2 regions of the Sanguibacter antarcticus genome follow, and region 2 is predicted to be linked to the other one. Evidence: predicted binding sites of a transcription regulator. Region 2 holds the regulator's gene; the other holds the start of a gene.
The links. The regulator HspR, encoded in region 2, represses chaperone genes until heat shock. The targets are predictions, from matches to a motif close to AAGTTGAGTCNNNNNGACTCAACTT.

Region 1 (4,414 bases), 710 kb from region 2:
CCCAGCTCGTCGAGGCCCAGCGCGTCGAAGAGCACGACCTCGTCGAGCCGGTTGAGGAACTCCGGCTTGAAGGCTTCGCGGACCGTCGACATGACGGCGGCCCGCCTCGCCGCCTCGTCGAGCAACGGGTCGACGAGAAACTGCGCCCCGAGGTTCGACGTGAGGACGAGGATGACGTTGCGGAAGTCGACCGTGCGGCCCTGGCCGTCCGTGAGACGTCCGTCGTCGAGCACCTGGAGGAGGATGTCGAAGACCTCCGGGTGCGCCTTCTCCACCTCGTCGAGGAGCAGGACCGAGTACGGCCGACGGCGGACGGCCTCCGTCAGCTGGCCGCCCTCCTCGTAGCCGACGTACCCGGGAGGGGCACCGACGAGCCGCGCGACGCTGTGCTTCTCGGAGTACTCCGACATGTCGATGCGCACCATGGCGTGCTCGTCGTCGAAGAGGAAGTCTGCGAGCGCCTTCGCGAGCTCGGTCTTACCGACGCCCGTCGGGCCGAGAAAGAGGAACGAGCCCGTGGGGCGGTCGGGGTCGGACACTCCTGCTCGGGCGCGCCGGACTGCGTCCGAGACGACGGAGACCGCGGTCTTCTGACCGATGAGCCGCTGCCCGATGGCGTCTTCCATGGAGAGGAGCTTTTCGCTCTCGCCCTGCAGGAGCCGTCCGGCCGGGATACCGGTCCAGGCGGCGACGACCTCGGCGATCTCGTCCGCGTCGACCCGGTCGCCGACGAGCCGCGGCGGGCGCCCTTCGGCGGAGGACTCGGCGTCCTCGACGCGCTCGGCGCGCTCCGCGTCGGCGAGCTCGCGCTCGAGCGAGGGGAGGTCTCCGTAGCGGATGCGCGAGGCGGTCTCGAGGTCGCCTTCCCGTTCGGCTCGCTCCTGCTGGGACTGGAGCTCGTCCTTCTTCTTGCGCAGCTCACCGACCCTGTTGAAGCCGCCCTTCTCGGACTCCCACCGGGCGTTGAGCGCGGCGAGCTCTTCGCGGCGGTCGGCGAGGGTGGCCTGCAGCTCGGTGAGGCGCTGCTTCGACCCGTCGTCGTCGGACTTGTCGAGCGCGAGCTCTTCCATCTCGAGGCGTGTCACTGCACGGCGGAGCGTGTCGATCTCGACCGGGGAGGAGTCCATCTCCATGCGCAGGCGGGACGCGGCCTCGTCGACGAGGTCGATGGCCTTGTCCGGGAGCTGGCGCCCGGTGATGTAGCGGTCGGAGAGCGTCGCGGCGGCGACGAGCGCGGCGTCCGAGATGGTGACGCGGTGGTGGGCCTCGTAGCGGGACGTGAGTCCGCGCAGGATGGCGATGGTGTCCTCGACGGACGGTTCGCCGACGTAGACCTGCTGGAACCGACGCTCGAGGGCGGGGTCCTTCTCGATCCGCTCGCGGTACTCGTCGAGCGTGGTCGCTCCGACGAGCCGCAGCTCGCCGCGCGCGAGCATGGGCTTGAGCATGTTCCCGGCATCCATCGATCCGTCGCCGCTACCGCCCGCGCCGACGACGGTGTGCAGCTCGTCGATGAAGGTGACGACCTCGCCGTCGGATCCTTTGATCTCTTCGAGGACGGCCTTGAGCCGCTCTTCGAAGTCGCCGCGGTACTTCGCGCCCGCGACCATCGCTGCGAGGTCGAGGGAGATGAGCCGCTTGCCCTTGAGCGAGTCGGGGACGTCGCCGTCCACGATCCGCTGGGCGAGCCCTTCGACGACGGCCGTCTTGCCGACGCCGGGCTCTCCGATGAGGACGGGGTTGTTCTTGGTCCGGCGGGAGAGGACCTGCACGACCCTGCGGATCTCTGCGTCACGCCCGATGACCGGGTCGAGCTTGCCGTCCCTCGCTGCCTCGGTGAGGTCGACGCCGTACTGGGCGAGCGCCTTGTACGTGCCCTCGGGGTTCGGCGAGGTGACGCGCTTGTCGCCGCGGACGACGGGGATCGCGGTGGCGAGCGCGTCGCGCGTGACTCCGGCGCGCCGCAGGATGTCGGCAGCGGACGACGGGGCTGCGGCGACGCCGAGGAGGAGGTGCTCGGTCGAGAGGTACTCGTCGTCGAGCGTGGCAGCCTCGGTGCGCGCGCGCTGGAGCACCGACGACAGGGCGGCGGAGACGGTCGGCTTGGTGACCGCTGTGCCGCTCACGGTGGGGAGCGCGACGAGGGCGCGGCGGACGTCGGCCCCCACCGCCTGGGCATCGGCCCCGATCTCGGCGAGCAGACCCGGGGTGGTGCCTTCCGACTGGGCCACGAGGGCGGCGAGCAGGTGGAGTGGTTCGACCTGCGGGTTGCCTGCGGCCGTGGCCGTCTGGATCGCATCGCCGAGGGCGGCCTGGGAGAGGGTCGTCAGATTTCCGTCCATCGAATCTCCATGTGTCTTTCTGTGAGCTGCGACTGGTTCTAAAGTTGAGCGTAGTCCACTCAACCCGAGTTCTCCACCGCGAAGGTGTCGCCTTTCTCCAGGTTCGCCCTGGGGAGAACTCCCCCGTCACCTGCGATCTGCTGACAGTCGCCGCGCGGCCGTGGCACAGTTCGTCGAGGAAGAGCGAGGCCCACGAGGGCACGCCTCCTGACCGCGCCGAGGGAGAACCGCCCGCATGAGCAGAAGACGACTTGCACTAGCCGCAGGAGCCGCGCTCGTCGTCGCTGCGATCACCGGATGCGGGAAGGTCACCGCCGAGGTCGTCGTGCAGGACGACGCCTCCTACGACATCACCTTCTACATGCTCGGCGACGACGCGGAGATCGCGACGACCGGCGCCACCCCGGACCAGATGGCCGAGACGCTCGTCTCGACCCTCGAGAGCACTCCCGGCACGGACGACTGGACGTTCACCACCTACTCCGCCGACGGCTTCTCCGGCGTCGAGGCGGTCGGCACAGGCATCGCCGGCGACGAGGCGACGATGTTCGGCACCGGGCTCTTCGAGTCGGACGACGAGACGGTCACCTTCGACTTCCAGTACCCGATGACCCTCGTCGTGGAGGGCTCCGGCCTCACCGAAGAGCAGGGCGCTGCCGTCACCATCAACATGGTCGTCGACTTCCCCGGCACGGTCCTCGAGCACAACGGTGCGCTCATCGACGACCACACCATCGAGTGGACCGCCACGGGTGATGACGACCTCGACTTCACCGCGACCTCCGCGACGTCGACCGCCGACCCCAGCACGACGACCGAGCCCGCTGAGGAAGAGATCACCGAGCCCGCCGACGACGCGAGCGACGAGGTCGCCGCAGCAGACGAGGACTCTTCTGACAGCGACGCGGACGAGGACGGCGTCAACTGGCTCCTGTGGATCTCCGCCACGGTGGCCGTCCTCGCCATCGGTGCCCTCGTGGCGTGGTTCGTCGTGCGCGGCCGCGGGCCACGAGACCCCAGCGGACCGGGTGCGCCTGGACACCCCGGAGCACAGCAGCCGTGGGGACCGTACCAACCCCCTGCCTGAGAGCCCGCCGGCCCAGCACGCCCAGCACGACGAGGAGACGCACCGTGAACGATGACCAGCAGCCCGACGAGGCGCACGGCGGCGGACCGCAGAGCGACGGGTGGCACCCCGACGTCCTCGGCGACGGCTGGGTCGCACGGACGCTCGACCTCGAGCCGGACGCCGAGGGCGAGGTCGTGGCGACGCTGGTCCGGCGGGCCGGCACACCCGGCGCACGGCGGGCGGTGCTCTACGTGCACGGTTTCGTCGACTACTTCTTCCAGACCCACCTCGCGGAGCAGGTCGCCGCTCACGGCTACGACTTCTACGCGCTCGACCTCCGCAAGTATGGTCGCTCGCTCCGCGACCACCAGACGCCCAACTACGTGCCAGAGCTGGCCGACTACGCGGAGGAGCTCGACCGCTCCGCCCAGATCATCCGCACCGACGAGGGCCACACCGAGCTCGTGGTGCTCGGGCACTCGACCGGAGGCCTCGTCACGAGCCTGTGGGCGGACGCGCGCAACCGCACCGCTGAGCACCCCGTCGTCGACGCGCTCGTCCTCAACAGCCCGTGGTTCGACCTCAACGAGAGCTGGTTCCACCGGGTCGTCGCGACCCGGGTCATCGACCTCCTGGGACCGCTGGCGCCGATGGCGGTCGTCGGTCGCCTCCAGCCGCACTACGGGAGAGCCCTGCACACGGGCACCGGAGGAGAGTGGGACTACGACCTCGCATGGAAGCCGCTCGACGGCTTCCCTGTGCGCGCCGGATGGCTCCGCGCGATCCGTCGAGGACACGCCCGCGTCGCCCGCGGGCTCGCGATCACCTGCCCGGTCCTCGTCCTGACATCAGCCGAGTCCGGGAGCGCGAAGACGTTCCACGACGCTCTCGACACGACGGACAGCGTGCTCGACGTCGAGCAGACCAGGGCACGCGCCCAGGGCTTGGGGACCGATGTCACCGTCGTGCGGATCTACGGCGGGGCCCACGACCTGACGCTGTC
Region 2 (4,414 bases):
CTCTCCGAGGAGATCCGCACCGAGGTCCAGGCAGCCGTCGACGAGGTGAAGACCGCGCTCGAGGGCACGGACATCACGGAGATCAAGGCCAAGCAGGAGAACCTCAACACGGTCGCCCAGAAGATCGGCGAGGCCCTCTACGCCCAGGAGTCAGCAGCAGCCGAGGGCGCACCCGAGGGTGACGCCGGCAAGCCGTCGGCCTCTGACGAGGACGTCGTCGACGCCGAGATCGTGGACGACGAGGAAGACACCAAGTGACGACGCCCAACGACGAGAACCAGAGCGGCGACCCGCTCGAAGGACTCGACTTCGAACCCTCGAAGGAGGCGTTCGACGTGGACGAGCCCGTCGCAGAAGCGTCGGAGCCCGTCGTGGAGATGACCGAGCTCGACAAGGCCCAGGCCGAGTCTGCCGACCGTCTCAACGACCTCCAGCGCCTCAACGCCGAGTACGTGAACTTCTCCAAGCGCGCCAAGCGCGAGCAGGAGGCAGCACGTGCCCGCGGCGTCGAGGACGTCCTCGTCAGCCTGCTCCCCGTGCTCGACGACGTGTACCGCGCTCGTCAGGCAGGCGACCTCACCGGGCCGTTCGAAGCCATCTCGGAGAAGCTCACCGGTGCGCTCTCACGCTTCGGCGTCGAGACGTACGGCGAGGTGGGGGAAGAGTTCGACCCCGCCAAGCACGAGGCGCTCATGCACCAGACGTCCGCCGAGGCAGAGTCGACGACCGTCCAGCACGTGGTCGAGGTCGGCTACCGCATCGGTGACCGCGTGGTCCGCGCGGCGCGCGTCGCCGTCGTCGGCCCCGAGGCCTGACAGCAGCACCGAGCACGACCGACCACGGGCACCCCGCTCGCCGACAGGCCCTGACCGGCCTGGCGTGCGGGTGCGGTGCCCGTAGTCGGTACTCTCCGAGGCAGAGGAAGCAGAGCGTGCAGAACATCGAACGGAAGGAGGCGCCATGACCGGTCAAGACTGGATCGAGAAGGACTTCTATGCCGCGTTGGGCGTCTCGAAAGACGCAGACGACGCAGCGCTCAAGAAGGCGTACCGCAAGCTCGCGCGCAAGTACCACCCGGACCAGAACGCCGGGAACGCCGCAGCCGAGAGCAAGTTCAAAGAGATCGGCGAGGCCTACTCGGTGCTCTCCGACACGGAACAGCGCCAGCAGTACGACGCGATCCGTGCGATGGCCGGCGGCGGTGCACGCTTCGCGGCAGGACCCGGCGGCGCGAGCGGTCGGAGCGCCGGCGGCTTCGAAGACCTCTTCGGCGGCATGTTCGGCGGAGCCGGCACCGGCGGCCGCACCCGTTCCACGAGCCAGGGCGGCATGCCTGACGGCTTCGAGGACGTGCTCAGCAGCATGTTCGGCAGCTCGGCGGGCGGCCGCGGTGGGCAGACGGGGTTCCGCCCCAACACGCGCGCGCAGGCCGGACAGGACATCGCTGCGACCACGACGCTCCCGTTCCGCGACGCGGTCGAGGGATGCACCGTCACGCTCGGCGTCGACGGGCGGTCCGTGACCGCACGGATCCCCGCCGGAGTCCGTGACGGACAGAAGATCCGGCTGCGGGGCAAGGGACGCCCTGGCGCCGGAGGCGGTCCGGCTGGTGACCTCGTCATCACCGTCGCCGTCACACCGCACCCGGTCTTCACCATCGACGGCCACAACCTGCGCGTCGCCGTGCCCGTCACGTTCGCGGAGGCGGCGCTCGGCAGCCAGCTCGAGGTTCCCACGCTCAGCGGCACGGTCGTCAAGGTGCGCGTCCCGGAAGGAACCCCCTCCGGCCGGGTCATGCGCGTCAAGGGCCACGGCGTCAAGACGGCCAAAGAGACCGGCGACCTTCTCGTCACCATCCAGGTCGTCGTGCCGCAGCGGCTCTCCGACGAGGCCCGTGCTGCGGTCGAGGCGTTCGCTGAGGCGACGAGCGGGGAGAACGTCCGTGCCGACCTGAGCGCCCGAGCGAAGGAGTAGCCGTGCGCGTGGAGATCGTGTTCGACGACCTGGAGCCCGGAGCAGCCGGCGGGTCTCGCGACGACGAGCCTGTCTTCCCGATCTCCCGCGCCGCAGAGCTCGCGGGCATGCACCCGCAGACGCTCCGTCAGTACGACAGGCTCGGCATCGTCTCGCCGGGACGGACCGCAGGCAGAGGCCGGCGGTACTCCCGGCGAGACGTGCTGCAGCTCATCGAGGTCCAGGCGCTCAGCCAGGACGAGGGCATCAACCTGGCCGGGATCAAACGCATCCTCGACCTCGAAGCGCAGGTACGACGCCTCGAGCACAAGGTCGAGCACCTCACCGCAGCGGTGGACCCGGGGTCCAGAGTCTTCACCGCAGCAGCGTCAGGGGACGTCGTCGCCGTGCGGCGAGGCCCGTGGTCCCGGCGTCGTGGCTGGGGGCGGCGGGAGGTCTCTGGCGAGCAGGGCGACGAGCGCGCAGCAGTCGTCCTGTGGCGTCCGTGACGGCCACCGCGCTGCTCAGTGCCGCGCGAGCTCCCGCTCGACGATCGCCTGCGCTCGGGGGATGAGCTCGACCTCTTCCGGGTCTGCCGTCCTGCTCGATGCCCGGTGCGTGGCCGCGTCCGCGATGTGGTCAGAGAACGCCGGTCCGGTGAGAGTCGTGAACGCCCGCAGGAGCGCCAGAGCCGGCCGGGCATACTCGTCCTCGTCGGCGACGATCTCCGCGAAGACGAGCGCGGTCGTGGCCAGGTCGAGCCCTGCCGGCCCGAGCCCGGCGGCCTCCCAGTCGATGAGGAACGGACCCTCGTCCGTCATGAGGACGTTGGCCGGGTGCAGGTCGAGGTGGACGATGCACTCTCCCTGACCGATGACGCGGGCAGCCACTCCCGGCGGAGGCGCCGTGATCCCGTGCAGCGCCTCGTGGAGGTCGAGCAAGATGCGCACGCCCTCGGAGATGCTCACGTCCTGGACGTCGAGCGACTGGAGGAGCGTCGGGCCGTGCAGGCGCTCCAAGACCAGGTCAGGGCCTTGCGCCTGGACGAGCCGGGCGGTGGGGAAGTCCTCGGTGTCGAGGTACCGGATGAGCTCGACGTTGTCGAACGAGGCGTCCGGATCGTGGAGGCGGCGCACCACCTGGGTGTCGTTGAGCAGGTACACGTTCGACGTGCGACCGCTCGTCAGCAGGTGACAGTCGTCAAGGACCGGCAGCCTCTCGTCGGGGGTTGTCGTGGTGGTGTCGTACCCCGTCCGAGGGCGGGCATCAGCGTCCATGCCTCGACCGTAGTGCCTGGTCGCACGTCGTGCAGCGGATACCCGCGCCCTGTCCGTCGAAATCTCTTTGCAGGCCTCGTTGTTTCGTGCTCGCAGGTCTTTTGTGGTGAGCCTTTCCTGTCTATACAAGAATGCTGGGCAGGTTTATCGTGGGAACGACCCAAAGGTGGGCACGGAACCGTCGCGCACCTCCCGTGACACATTCCCTGGAGGAATGATGAGCTCGCTCCTCGATCTCCCGCACGTCGTCGACTGCACCGCCTCCACCTGCGGATACAACCACGACGGGTGCCATGCTGGCGCCGTCACGGTCGGTGGGCACGGCTCCGCAGCAGAGTGCGCCACCTTCATTCCGTTGTCGGTCAAGGGCGGGCTCGACAAGGTCGTCGCGCAGGTCGGCGCGTGCCAGCGCGGAGAATGTGCGCACAACGAGTCGCTCGAGTGTCATGCGGACTCGATCCGCATCGGAGCAGGCTCCTCGATGGACGAGCTCGCGGACTGCCTCACCTACACCCCGCGCTGACGCAGGCCGAGACTGCCCCGTGGCGCGGGTCTCGCTGTCCGGGTGCGCCCGATCCGCGGCGACCTGCTGATCGTGCTCGTCAGCGGGCGAGCCTCTGGAGCAGGTGCACGGCCGCTCGCGAGGTCGAGGGCAGGTGCTCGATCCAGAGGCGGGGTGGCCGGCGGACGATCGTCGACACCCCGAGGTCGGCGGAGTCCTGCTCGATGAGGAGCCGGACCTCGTCGAGCGTCGTGAGCACAGTGCCGTCGCGCTCGACGAGGACCACGAAGACGCCACCGCCGAGAGGAGCCATCGGGTGGCTCGGACCGAACGCGTCGACGAGCGTGCGTCCCATGCTTGCCGAGCGAGCCATCCGTTCCCACGGTGAGACGCGGTCCAGGCTGACGTCGACGACGATGAGCGCGTGGGACGTGCCAGGGTCGGCCGGGAGATCACCTGTCGAGCCATACAGCTCCGCGACGCGAGCTACGAGATAGTCGGCCGTACGCAACCCCGTCTCGGGATCCGTGCAGCCGTCGACGCTGGGTGGCGGAACCTGTCCGTCCGCCCACCCGCTGCAGAGCGCGCGCAGCGCAGCACCGACGTCCGAGGCTGATGCTGAGCCGAGCAGGCACATGAGGTCGTCGATGGTCTCGCCGATCCCGCACCCGCTGGAGGCACG

Region 1: a site for HspR is predicted at 2,384-2,408, ahead of clpB (ATP-dependent chaperone ClpB). Genes of this name have one in related genera too.

The regions. Positions count from the first base shown of each region.
Region 1 covers NZ_PDJG01000001.1:3,180,845-3,185,258, reverse strand. The annotation lists gene clpB (ATP-dependent chaperone ClpB) at 1-2,342, opposite strand, end outside; gene ATL42_RS14550 (LppM family (lipo)protein) at 2,578-3,429, shown strand; gene ATL42_RS14545 (alpha/beta hydrolase) at 3,474-4,414, shown strand, end outside.
Region 2 covers NZ_PDJG01000001.1:2,470,197-2,474,610, reverse strand. The annotation lists gene dnaK (molecular chaperone DnaK) at 1-258, shown strand, start outside; gene ATL42_RS11275 (nucleotide exchange factor GrpE) at 255-815, shown strand; gene ATL42_RS11270 (DnaJ C-terminal domain-containing protein) at 961-1,974, shown strand; gene ATL42_RS11265 (heat shock protein transcriptional repressor HspR) at 2,082-2,462, shown strand; gene ATL42_RS11260 (phosphotransferase) at 2,478-3,230, opposite strand; gene ATL42_RS11255 (DUF1540 domain-containing protein) at 3,448-3,753, shown strand; gene ATL42_RS11250 (hypothetical protein) at 3,833-4,414, opposite strand, start outside.